One region of the Janthinobacterium sp. SUN128 genome, then DNA from elsewhere that is predicted to be linked to it. Evidence: predicted binding sites of a transcription regulator. Region 1 holds the regulator's gene; each other region holds the start of a gene.
The links. Region 1 encodes NrdR, which represses ribonucleotide reductase genes. Its sites were predicted from a motif close to CACNANATNTNGTG; they were not measured.
Positions count from the first base shown of each region.

Region 2: the regulator NrdR is predicted to act here: its motif matches at 2,422-2,435, upstream of O3297_RS17620 (ribonucleoside-diphosphate reductase subunit alpha).
Region 3: the regulator NrdR is predicted to act here: its motif matches at 2,192-2,205, upstream of O3297_RS02870 (ribonucleoside triphosphate reductase).

Region 1 covers NZ_JAPWHY010000001.1:79,230-83,394, forward strand. Annotated here, with positions in the region: gene glyA (serine hydroxymethyltransferase) at 1-1,141, shown strand, start outside; gene nrdR (transcriptional regulator NrdR) at 1,448-1,909, shown strand; gene pilV (type IV pilus modification protein PilV) at 2,139-2,708, shown strand; gene O3297_RS00410 (PilW family protein) at 2,705-3,664, shown strand; gene O3297_RS00415 (PilX N-terminal domain-containing pilus assembly protein) at 3,749-4,165, shown strand, end outside.
Region 2 covers NZ_JAPWHY010000001.1:3,891,346-3,895,510, forward strand. Annotated here, with positions in the region: gene O3297_RS17620 (ribonucleoside-diphosphate reductase subunit alpha) at 1-2,157, opposite strand, end outside; gene ampD (1,6-anhydro-N-acetylmuramyl-L-alanine amidase AmpD) at 2,549-3,160, opposite strand; gene O3297_RS17630 (sigma 54-interacting transcriptional regulator) at 3,138-4,165, opposite strand, start outside.
Region 3 covers NZ_JAPWHY010000001.1:599,662-603,826, reverse strand. Annotated here, with positions in the region: gene O3297_RS02885 (U32 family peptidase) at 1-508, opposite strand, end outside; gene O3297_RS02880 (peptidase U32 family protein) at 518-1,552, opposite strand; gene O3297_RS02875 (hypothetical protein) at 1,718-2,128, shown strand; gene O3297_RS02870 (ribonucleoside triphosphate reductase) at 2,252-4,000, shown strand; gene nrdD (anaerobic ribonucleoside-triphosphate reductase) at 3,997-4,165, shown strand, end outside.

The DNA.
Region 1 (4,165 bases):
GAACTACACGTCGCCAGCCGTAATGGAAGCGCAAGGCTCGCAGCTGACGAATAAATATGCCGAAGGCTACCCAGGCAAGCGCTACTACGGTGGCTGCGAATACGTCGACGTGGCCGAGCAACTGGCCATCGACCGCGTGAAACAGCTGTTCGGCGCCGAATGCGCGAACGTGCAGCCGAATTCCGGCTCGCAGGCGAACCAGGGCGTGTTCTTCGCCATGCTGAAACCAGGCGACCTGATCATGGGTATGTCGCTGGCCGAAGGCGGCCACCTGACCCACGGCATGCCGCTGAACATGTCCGGCAAATGGTTTGACGTCGTCTCCTACGGCTTGACGGCGGAAGAAGACATCGACTACGAGGCAATGGAGCGCCTGGCTCGCGAACGCAAACCGAAACTGATCATCGCTGGCGCGTCCGCGTTCTCGAAAAAGATCGACTTCGAACGCTTCAGCAAGATCGCCAAGGAAGTTGGCGCGTATTTCATGGTCGACATGGCCCACTACGCCGGCCTGATCGCCGCCGGCCTGTACCCGAACCCGGTGCCGTTCGCCGACTTCGTCACCTCGACTACGCACAAATCCCTGCGCGGCCCGCGCGGCGGCATCATCCTGATGAAGGCCGAACACGAAAAAGCCATCAACTCGGCCATCTTCCCTGGCATCCAGGGCGGCCCGCTGATGCACGTGATCGCCGGCAAGGCCGTCGCCTTCAAGGAAGCGCTGAGCCCTGAATTCGTCGAATACCAGAAGCAAGTGATCAAGAACGCCGACGTGCTGGCGAAAACCCTGATCAAGCGCGGCCTGCGCATCGTGTCCGGCGGCACCGAATCGCACGTCATGCTGGTCGACCTGCGCGCCAAGAACCTGACGGGCAAGGAAGCCGAAGCCATCCTCGGTTCCGCGCACATCACCTGCAACAAGAACGGCATCCCGAACGACCCGCAAAAGCCATTCGTCACCTCGGGCATCCGCCTGGGCAGCCCGGCGATGACGACGCGCGGTTTCAAGGAAGCGCAAGCGGAAGAAGTGGGCAACCTGATCGCCGACGTGCTGGACAATCCGCATGACGCCGCCACCATCGAGCGCGTGAAAGCGGCCGTGAAAGTGCTGGCCGACGCGCACCCGGTGTACGCAGCTTAAGAGCCTGTTCCGGTGAAGGAATACATCTACAGCAGACAGCCCCTCGGAAGCGGGTACTGCGTTGCTCGTCGTAGCATGGCTAGCCATGCGTCCTCCTCGCGCCTTGTCCGCGCGACCGATGAGCAATCTGCTGCAGACGCTCCTTACCGGAATAGTCGCTAATTATTTGTCCAGAATGTGTCATACGGAGTAAGATTCTGTATGACACATTCCAGTCGTGCCCAAGGGCGCCCGGAGTGATTCGGGCGCCCTTTGTACAAGGGCGGCGATTTCCCGTAATTATTACTATAAAGTTGTAGCCAGCCCATGAAATGTCCATTTTGCCAGCACGGCGACACCCAGGTTCTCGATACGCGCGTATCGGAGGAAGGGGATGCCATTCGGCGCCGCCGCCGCTGCGGCAAATGCGACAAGCGTTTTACCACGTACGAGCGCATTGAACTTATCATGCCGGCCGTCGTCAAAAAGAATGGCAGCCGGACGGAGTTCGCTGCGGATAAGTTGCGCGGCAGTTTGATGCTGGCCTTGCGCAAGCGTCCCGTCGCGGCCGCCTCCGTGGATACGGCCATCGTGTCCATCCAGGAAAAACTCTTGACCAGCGGCTTGCGCGAAGTCGATTCCGGCTATATCGGCGAACTCGTCATGCAAGAATTGAAGCGCCTGGACAAGATCGCCTACATCCGCTTCGCCTCCGTCTACAAGAACTTCGAAGACCTGGCCGAGTTCCAGGATGCGATTGCCGAAGTGGGACAGGCACGCAAGCCCTGACGTTCACTTCGCCGACAACGGGGCTGCTCATGCGCCCCGTTTTCACCACACAAGCGTTCGCCTGGCAAGCGGCCTGATCAATTCAACGCTGTTCTTCTCACCTTATCGCCGTCCTGTTTGCGCTAGCGCAGATCCGGTTTTTTGCGCGCGCCTATCTTGTAGCTGGGCCGCCTGTTCTTGCGACTCTTTCTGCGGAAGGGAGTAGCGCATGCGCAATGGCGGTCGCACTATGTTTCCTGCGGGTGGCAGCAGCCTCGTCGAGGTGCTCGTGTCGCTGCTGCTGTTGGCGCTGGGCCTGCTCGGTGCCAGTATCCTGCAACTGAACTCCCTGCGCGCGCGCCATGAGTCGGCGTTGTTGTCGGCGGGCGTGCAACTGGCCGCCGGCATGGCCGAGCGCATGCGCGCAAACAGCGTGCTCATGAATGGACCCGATGCGGGCAATCCCTACCTGAACGTGGCGTACGCGGCGGCGGACGGCGCCGACGCTGGCGGCGGTGCGCCGGACTGCTTCGGTGCCGCCGCCTGCGGTGCGGCTGAACTGGCGCAATTCGATATCGCCGAATGGAAGCAAGGGCTGCATGCGGCCTTGCCAGGCGCGCGTCTGCACATTTGCCGCGACCTCGCCGCGTGGGACGCCGCCGCCCAGGGTTTGCATTGGGCTTGCAGCGGCGGCAAGGGGGCGCCCATCGTCATCAAGCTGGGCTGGCGCGCCCGCCTGCCCGATGGCTCGTCCGCAGAGAATGCGGCAGGCGAGTCGCTGCCCAGGCTGGCATTCCAGCTGGGCGGAGGCGGCGCATGAACCGCCGGCATCGTGGCATGAGCCTGGTGGAATTGCTGGTGGCCCTGTCGCTCGGTTCGCTGTTGATGTTGGCGGCCAGTAGCGTGTTGCTGGCGGCCAGCGGCAGCTATGGCGACCAGTCCTCCAGCGCGCGGCTGGATGACAACGGCCGCTATGCGCTCGATACCATCGCCCGCGCCGTGCGCCAGACGGCGTACGTGAACTGGGATAGCAGCGCCGCGCCCGTCGCCCATGCCGATGACGACAGCGCCAATGTGGCCGGGCTCGACGCGCGCAGCCTGGGCAAGAACAGCGAAGGCATCAGCGGCGCGCTGCCCGGCGCCTTGCATGGCAGCGATGTGCTGGCCTTACGCTATTACGGCGCCGGCAAGGAAGAGGGCGGCGACGGTTCCGTGCTCAATTGCGCCGGTTTTGGCGTGGGCGCCGCGCAAACGGAGGCGCAGCGGGGCTGGAGCATTTTCTATGTAGCGCAGGGCGCCGATGGTGAGGGCGAGCTGCGCTGCAAATACCGTGGCGCGAACGGCTGGGGCGCGGACGCCATCATCCGCCGCGTCGACGGCTTCCAGGTGCTGTATGGCCTCGACACGGATACGCCTGCCGACGGCGTGGCGAACCGCTATGTCAACGCCAGCGCGCTCGACGCCTACGATGCGGCGCTGGTGCTGGTTGGCGCGGACGCGGCCGCGCGCCAGCGCGATTTTCACCGGCGCACGCACTGGAAGCGCGTGGCCAGCGTGCGCGTGGCCTTACTGTTGCATGGCGAGGCGGGCCAGGCGGACAAGATGGCGGAACTGGGACCGGCGCAGTTCGATCTGTTCGGCAAGGCGTATGCCGAGGCGCACGGCGCCGGCGACACAGGCGTGCGCATCGCGCGCGCGTCCTTGCCCGCCGCGACGCGCTCTCGGCTGCGGCAACTGGTGCAGACGAGCATCATGCTGCGCAACGGGCCGGCCTAGGCGGGCGGCGCGATGGCTGGCGCGGGCGTCCGCTGTTGCTTATCTTGTCGTGCACTTCGTGAGCGCTGCGGCGGCGCCACCCTCGTGTATGTGCTGTGCCTGCTGGTGATCATCTTGTTGCTGGGCATATCGGCGGCGCAGATGGCCTTGCAGGGCGAAAAGGCGGCACGGGGCGAGCGCGACAGGCAGATCGCGTTTCAGGCGGCGGAGGAGGCATTGGTGGATGCGCAGAACGATATCGAAGGCTTGCCCGGCGCACCGGGGCGCAGCAGCCTCTTCGCACCATGCAGTGCGGCAGGGTTTGCGGACGGCTGCGGCGAAGGGGGAGCACTGGGCCTGTGCCTGCCGGCAGCCCCGGGTGCGCCGGCACTCTGGCTGAGCACGGACCTCGATGGTGACGCAGGGGGCAGCCGCACCGTGCCGTACGGCCAGTTTACGGGCGCCGTCATGCAGACAGGGCAGGGTTTCCTGCCGTCGCGCCGGCCCCGCTACCTTATCGAA
Region 2 (4,165 bases), 3.8 Mb from region 1:
ACGGTCCCACAGCGAACCTGCATACGATTCATAGCGGCCGCGCTCTTCGGCCAGTTCCGTCGACGCCAGGTAGGCGTAGTAGCAGACGGCTTCCATCGAGGTGTCGGCAAACGACACGGCGGCGTCCGAGGCGAACGGGATGCGCATCATGTGCAGGCAGTCCTGGAAGCCCATCACGCCCATGCCGACCGGACGGTGGCGCATGTTCGAATTGCGCGCCTTGTCGACGGCGTAGTAATTGATGTCGATGACGTTGTCGAGCATGCGCATGGCGGTACGCACGGTCTTGGCCAGCTTGACGTGATCGAGCTTGCCTTCCTTCATGTGCGCCGGCATGTTCACGGAACCGAGGTTGCAGACGGCGATTTCATCGCTGCTGGTGTTCAGGGTGATTTCCGTGCACAGGTTCGAGCTGTGGACGACGCCGACGTGCGACTGCGGGCTGCGGATGTTGCAAGGGTCCTTGAACGTGATCCATGGGTGGCCCGTTTCAAACAGCATCGACAGCATCTTGCGCCACAGGTCCAGCGCGGCGATCTTCTTGAATACGCGGATTTCGCCGGCGGCGGCCTTGGCTTCATAGCCCAGGTAAGCCTGTTCAAAAGCCTTGCCGACCTTGTCGTGCAAGTCTGGCGTGTCCGACGGCGAGAACAGGGTCCATTCGCCTTTTTCCATGACGCGCTTCATGAACATGTCGGGAATCCAGTTCGCCGTGTTCATGTCGTGCGTGCGGCGGCGGTCGTCGCCCGTGTTCTTGCGCAGGTCGAGGAATTCCTCGATATCCATGTGCCAGGTTTCCAGGTAGGCGCAGACGGCGCCCTTGCGCTTGCCGCCCTGGTTGACTGCCACGGCCGTGTCATTCACCACCTTCAGGAACGGCACCACGCCTTGCGACTTGCCGTTGGTGCCCTTGATGTGGGCGCCCAAGGCGCGCACTGGCGTCCAGTCGTTGCCCAGGCCGCCGGCAAACTTGGCCAGCAGCGCGTTGTCCTTGATGGCGTCGTAGATGCCTTCCAGGTCATCCGAGACGGTGCTCAGGTAGCACGACGACAGCTGCGAGCGCAGGGTGCCCGAGTTGAACAGGGTCGGCGTCGAGCTCATGAAGTCGAACGAGGACAGCAGGCTGTAGAACTCGATGGCGCGCGCTTCGCGGTCCGCCTCGTTCAGCGCCAGGCCCATGGCCACGCGCATGTAGAACGCCTGCGGCATTTCGATGCGCACGTCCTGGATATGCAGGAAGTAGCGGTCATACAGGGTTTGCAGGCCGATGTAGCCGAATTGCAAGTCGCGGTCGGCCACGATGGCTTTCGCCAGGCGTTCCAGGTCGAAGCTGGCAAGTACCGGGTTCAGCAGCTCGGCGGCGATGCCCTTGGCGATGTATTGCGGGAAATACGTCAGGTATTCTGCGGCAGCGGCCGCTTGCGGCACTTCCTTGCCGAACACTTCCTTGCGCACCGTGTGCAGCAGGATGCGGGCCGTGACCTGGCTGTAGGCCGGGTCTTTTTCCATCAGCGCGCGCGCCGCCAGGATGGCCGACTTGTGCAGCTCTTCGACGGGCACGCCGTCGTACAGGTTTTTCACTGTTTCAGCCAGGATGGCGTCGGCATCGACGTGCTTTTCCAGGCCGGCGCAGGCGGCGTTGATCAGGTCGCGCACTTCCTGCATGTCCAGCAGGCGGCGCACGCCGTTGTCGGTGACGTTCAGCTGGGGCGCGGTGACTTGCGCGGAGGCGCCTTGCGCTTCCTTCTGCAGGCGGCGCTCTTCCATGTGCTTGGCGCGGTACAGCACGTAGGCACGCGCCACGTCGTGTTCGCCCGAACGCATCAGCGACAGTTCCACCTGGTCTTGCACGTCTTCGATATGGAAGGTGCCGCCGCCCGGATGGCGGCGCACCAGCGCGGCGACGACGCCGTCGGTCAGTTGTTCCACCAGTTCGCGGATGCGTGCCGAGGCTGCGCCCTGGCCGCCGTTAACGGCCAAAAACGCCTTGGTCATGGCGATGGCGATCTTCGAAGGCTCAAATGCCACCACCGCGCCGTTGCGGCGGATGATGCGATAGTCGCCCAATGCCGCGCCCGTGCTCGCCACACTGTTGGCCGCGCCTGGCGCTGGCGATACTGGCGTTGGATGGATGGAAATATCTTGTGGTGATTGCATTGAAGCTCCCGTTGTCAGCTAAAGTCAGCCTGCAGTTTTGCTGCCGCGTGTGTTGTTGAATAGAACGCCCGATGGTCAGGGTTTCTTCAGGTATTTGTTGCTAAATAGTAAATTCATAGTGCATAAAACAGCTCAGTATCCATCTCGCCACACCGCACTGCCCGGCTGGCGCGAAACACGATCAAGGGTGATAAACCGCCAGTTCCAGTGCTTTATCAGCAATCCGGATAGCTTTGACAATAATTCTGAAAACGTCTGTGATGGCACTAGATATAGTCTTTACATCCAACTTCTGCACTAATTGTAGTACCCATCGAAGGGTGATGCAATAGTTTTCCGGCATCCGCCAGCGTAATTTTTTGTCTTTTCTTATACGATTTCGGTTGACTTTTCAGGGCATGGATGGAAAGCCCAATCCCCGCGAAGTAAGCGCTAACGCAGGCTGCCCGCGCAAGGTTTCCAGCCAGCATACTTGGTAAAAATGCCAGTCAAAAAACGGTCCCGGATCCGTCTTCCTTCCCGGCGCGATATGCTCGTGGCCGCGCACCTGGGACAGCCCGTAGCGCGCCGCCAGCGCCACCGTCAGCGCCGCCAGGACATGGTATTGCCGCCGCTGGAAGGGCACATCGTCCGCGCCTTCCATTTCGATACCGATGGAATAGCCATTGCACTGCGGACGTCCCTCGAAGGTGGACGCGCCGGCATGCCAGGCACGTTTATCAGCAGAAACATATTGCAGCAACGCACCATCGCGCCGCACAAAAAAGTGCGCCGAGACTTGCAAGCCACGCAGGTCGGCGAAAGAAGGATCGGCATTATAATCTACCCGGCCCGTAAACAAGTCCGACACATGCGGTCCGCCAAAGTGGCCGCCCGGCAAGCTGATGTTATGGATCACCAGCAAATCGACTTGCGCGCCGTCCGGTCGCGCATCGTAGTATTGGGAGTCATAGCGCAGCGCGCCATCGCACCAGCCGTCTTCATCTATCGTCCATGCGCTCATCAAATAGGGCTTCCTGTATCGTCAATTTCTGCATGCGGTAACGCAACTGGCGCACGCTCAGGCCCAGTTGGCGCGCCGCCCGCGCGCGGTGGTAGCGCGCCTGCACCAGCGCCAGCATGATCATGTCGCGCTCGGCCTGGCGCAAATACATGTCCAGCGGCAAGACGGGGGTCACGCCATACGCCGCCATGCCGGGCAGGCACAGTTGCCGTTCCGGCAAGGCCGGCGGCGCCCGCGACGGCATGCTGCCCGCCGCCGGCGGCAAGGCCAGCCCCTCGAGCGCGATCACGCCGCCGTCGGCAAAGGCCAGCGCCCGCTCCAGCACGTTTTCCAGTTCGCGCACATTGCCGGGAAACGCATACGCGGCCAGGGCCGCCAGCACGGGCGGCGCCAGGCTCACGGCCCGGCGCGGCGACAGGCGCGCGAGGATCACCTCACATAATACCTGCAGATCGCCGCGCCGTTCGCGCAGCGGCGGCAGTGCCAGCTCGATCACATTCAGGCGGTAAAACAGGTCCTGGCGAAACGTGCCGGCCGCCACGCCGCGCCCCAGGCCATGCTGGCTGGCGCACAGGATGCGCACGTCGACTGCCTCGTCAGTACTGCCGCCCAGCTTGCGCACGCGGCGCTCCTGCAGCACGCGCAACAGTTTCACCTGCATGGCCAGCGGCAGGTCGTCGACTTCGTCGAGCAGCAGGCTGCCACCGTGGGCTGCCTGGAACAAGCCCTGGCGTTCGTGCAGCGCGCCCGTATAGGCGCCCGGGCGGCAGCCGAAGAATTCCGCTTCCATCAGCGCTTCGGGAATGGCGCCACAGTTGACGGCGATAAACGGGAAACTGGCGCGCGCGCCCTGCGCGTGGATGGCGCGCGCCGCCAGTTCCTTGCCCGTGCCCGATTCGCCGCGGATGGCCACCGGCGCGCCACAGCGGGCGATGCGGCCGATCTGCGCGCGCAGCGCCTGCATGGGCAGCGAGTTGCCGCTCAGTTGCGGCGCCGGCGGCATGC
Region 3 (4,165 bases), 520 kb from region 1:
CCAGCGGCATGCGGCCGTAGGCGAAGACTTCCGTCTCCAGCCCTTCCGGCTTCTGGCGCTGCATCTCGGCCAGCGCCGTCTGCCCCATTTCCAGCGGCATCACCCAGCGCCGCGCACCCAGGCGCGCCAGCAGTTGCAGGCTGGGGCCATTGAACAGGTTCAAATGGGGACCGGCGACGAAGGAGGTACCCTTTTCCATGCAGTGCACGGCGCCCATGTCGTTGGCCTCGACGCCGTAGCGGCCATTGCCCGTGATGCGGCGCAGGGTCGCCAGTTCGGCGCCCGCCTCGATCAGCGCCTGCGTCGACAGCACCACTTCCTTGCCGGCGGCGGCCAGCATGTCGGCGATATCGAGCCAGTCGGCCAGGCGCACCTCATGCCGGCGCGAGCAGACGGTTTCGCCCAGGTACACGATATCGACGGCGGTGCCGGCGATCTGCTGGTAAAACTCGAAGACGGTGGCGCGCGGCCAGTAGTACAGCAAGGGGCCCAGTGAAAGCTTCAGCATGTTCATCCTCTATTTCCAAGATCTGTGGTAAGCACCTAATGTGTGCTGCTGGCCTTCGGCCAGCTTGTCCATGGCCGCCATCCAGCCCGGCTTGACGGCGTAGCGCGCATTGCCTTCGCGGCAGGCGTCGATCGCCTCGCGCCACACGCGCGTCACCTGCGCCACGTAGGCGGGGCTGCGCTGGCGTCCTTCGATCTTCACGGCCCGCACGCCCATAGCGATCAGTTGCGGCAGCAGCGCCAGGGTATTCAGGCTGGCCGGCTCCTCGATGGCGTAATACTCTTCATCATTGACTTCGAAACGGCCCTTGCACAGGGTGGGATAGCTGGCGTTTTCGCCGGGCGCATAGCGGTCGATCAGCACGCCGTTCAGGCGCGATTCGAGGCCGTTCGGCGTTTCCAGCCAACGCACGGATTTCGCCGGCGAGCACACGCCATGGGTATTCGGCGCCTCGCCCGTCGCATACGACGACAGCGCGCAACGCCCTTCGACCATCACGCACAGGGAGCCGAAGCCGAAGACCTCGATCTCGACTTCCGTCTTGGCGATCAGTTGCTCCACCTGCGCCATCGACAGCACGCGCGGCAGCACGGCGCGGGCGATGCCGAAGTGCTCATGGTAAAAATTGATGGCCTCGTAGTTGGTGGCCGAGCCCTGCACGGACAGGTGCAGGCGCAGCTGCGGGTGATGCTCACTTGCGTAGGCCATCAGGCCCGGATCGGCCACGATCATGGCGTCGATGCCGGCCTGCGCGGCGCGATCGATGGCGCTGCGCCACACGGCCCAGTTGTGCGGCTGCGGATAGGTATTCAGCGCCAGCAGCACCTTGCGCCCATATTGGTGGGCGTAGCGCACGCCCTCGGCGATGGCCTTCTCGTCGAAATTGAGGCCGGCGAAATTGCGCGCATTGGTGGCGTCGCGAAAGCCCAGGTAAACGGTGTCGGCGCCATTGTCGACGGCTGCTTTCAAGGCGGGCAGGCTGCCGGCGGGGCAGACCAGTTCCAGCGGTCCGGCCACTCGGGTGGCGGTGGTTGATTCAAGCATCATGATATTCACAGTCCTGTATCGGCTCAGGGTGCAGACTATAGCCCCGCCCATGCTGGCCAGTCCTTGACGCAGGTGAAGGAATGCATGCATGGCTGGCGCGCGTTCAACTTGCTTGACCTGGCTGTAAAATGCCCCACTTTTCTCCCTCTTCGATTGCCCGCCATGCCCCGCAAACCGCTGCTGATCTTCCTGCTCACCCTGTTCCTCACCGTGCTGCAAGTGCAGTGGGCCGCGCCCGCCGACGGCTATGTCGAAGAAAAGCTCTCCATCCTGTCGCCCGAGATACTGGGCGCGTATCCGGGCGTGCTGCTGCTGTTCCTGCAAGCCGTCTTCGCGCGCCGCGCCATGCCGCCGATGCGCCAGGCCGCCATCTGCACGGGACTGCTGGCCGTCTACTGGCTGCTGGCGAACTACGTCACCTTCGATATCCGCGTCGCCAGCTGGAGCACCTTCTCGCCGCTGGAAATCTGGGCGCACGTGCTGCCCGCCTCCGCCATCAGCATCGCCGTCTGCGCCGCCGCGTACTTTGGCCTGAGCTGCTTCATCCTGCGCCGGGGCCGCGCGAAAAAGTAAACGGGGGCGCTTTTTTCACCTGCATCAAGGATTCGTCACGCAACTGCACGCGCCCTTTGACGCCACTATATTTAGTGATTAACCTCCATAAAAACACCGCATGTTGTGTTTATTGGAGGTTTCATGACGACAAATGCAGTTTCCCCCACACGCGGCCAGGTCGATGTCGCCGCGTCCATCAATGAATACCTGGAGCGGCGCGACTGGCGTGTCAACGCCAACGCCAACCAGGGCTACTCGCTGGGCGGCCTGATACTCAACGTGTCGGGCAAGGTCATCGCCAACTACTGGCTGGACCAGGTCTATCCGCCGGAAGTGGGCGCGGCGCACCGCGAAGCGGCGCTGCACATCCACGACCTCGACATGCTGGCCGGCTATTGCGCCGGCTGGTCGCTGCGCACCCTGCTGCACGAAGGCTTGAATGGCGTGCCGGGCAAGATCGAATCAGGTCCGCCCAAGCACATGTCGAGCGCCATCGGCCAGATCGTCAATTTTCTCGGCACCCTGCAAAACGAGTGGGCCGGCGCGCAGGCGTTCAGCTCCTTCGACACCTACATGGCACCCTACATCCGCAAGGACAGCCTGCGCTACGAAGACGTGCGCCAGTACATGCAGGAGCTGATCTTCAACCTCAACGTGCCATCGCGCTGGGGCACGCAGACGCCGTTCACCAACCTCACCTTCGACTGGGCCTGCCCGGACGACTTGCGCGAGCAGATTCCCGTCATCGCCGGCCAGGAGATGGATTTCAGCTATGGCGAGCTGCAGGTGGAGATGGACATGATCAACCGCGCCTACATCGAGATCATGATGGCGGGCGATGCCAAGGGCAGAGTCTTCACCTTCCCCATCCCCACCTATAACATCACCGAGGATTTCGACTGGCATAGCGAAAACGCCGAACGCCTGTTCGAGATGACGGCCCGCTACGGCCTGCCCTACTTCCAGAACTTCATCAATTCGGAACTCAAGCCGAACATGATCCGCTCCATGTGCTGCCGCTTGCAGCTGGACTTGCGCGAACTGCTGAAACGGGGCAACGGCCTGTTCGGTTCCGCCGAGCAGACGGGTTCCCTGGGCGTGGTGACGATCAACTGCGCGCGCCTGGGCCACCGATGGCGCGGCGACGAGCCAGCCCTGATGGCGGACCTGGACCGCCTGCTGGAACTGGGCAAGACCAGCCTGGAAATCAAGCGCCGCACCATCGAGGAACTGATGCAGCAAGGCCTGTTCCCGTACACGAAGCGCTACCTTGGCACACTGCGCAACCACTTCTCCACCCTGGGCGTGAACGGCATCAACGAAATGATCCGCAATTTCAGCGGCGACGCCCATGACATCACGAGTCCCGAGGGCCATGCGCTGGCCGTGCGCCTGCTCGACCACGTGCGCGCCCGCATGGTGCAATTCCAGGAAGAGACGGGCCATATGTACAACCTGGAAGCGACGCCGGCCGAAGGCACGACCTACCGCTTCGCCCGCGAAGACCGCAAGCGCTTCCCCGCCATCCTGCAGGCGGGCACGGTCGACAACCCGTACTACACGAATTCGTCGCAGCTGCCCGTCGGCCATACGGACGACCCGTTCGAGGCGCTGGAATTGCAGGACGCGCTGCAGCGCAAGTACACGGGCGGCACGGTGCTGCACCTGTACATGACGGAAGCGCTGTCGGACGCGAATGCCTGCCGCGAGCTGGTGAAACGCGCCCTGAGCCGCTTCTCGCTGCCCTACATCACGGTCACGCCCACGTTTTCCATCTGCCCGCGCCACGGCTACCTGGCCGGCAAACATGAATTCTGTCCCACCTGCGACGCGGAACTGATCGCGCGCAAGCAGTCCGATCTCGCTCACCCACTCAAGGAAACGCCATGAACGCACGTCCCGACTTCACTCCCGCCATCACCCTGCTCGACACCGAACGCCAGCGCTGCGAAATCTGGACCCGCGTGATGGGCTATCACCGCCCCGTCGCCTCGTTCAACATCGGCAAGCAGGGCGAATTCCACGAGCGCCAGTACTTTACGGAAGCGAGCGCCC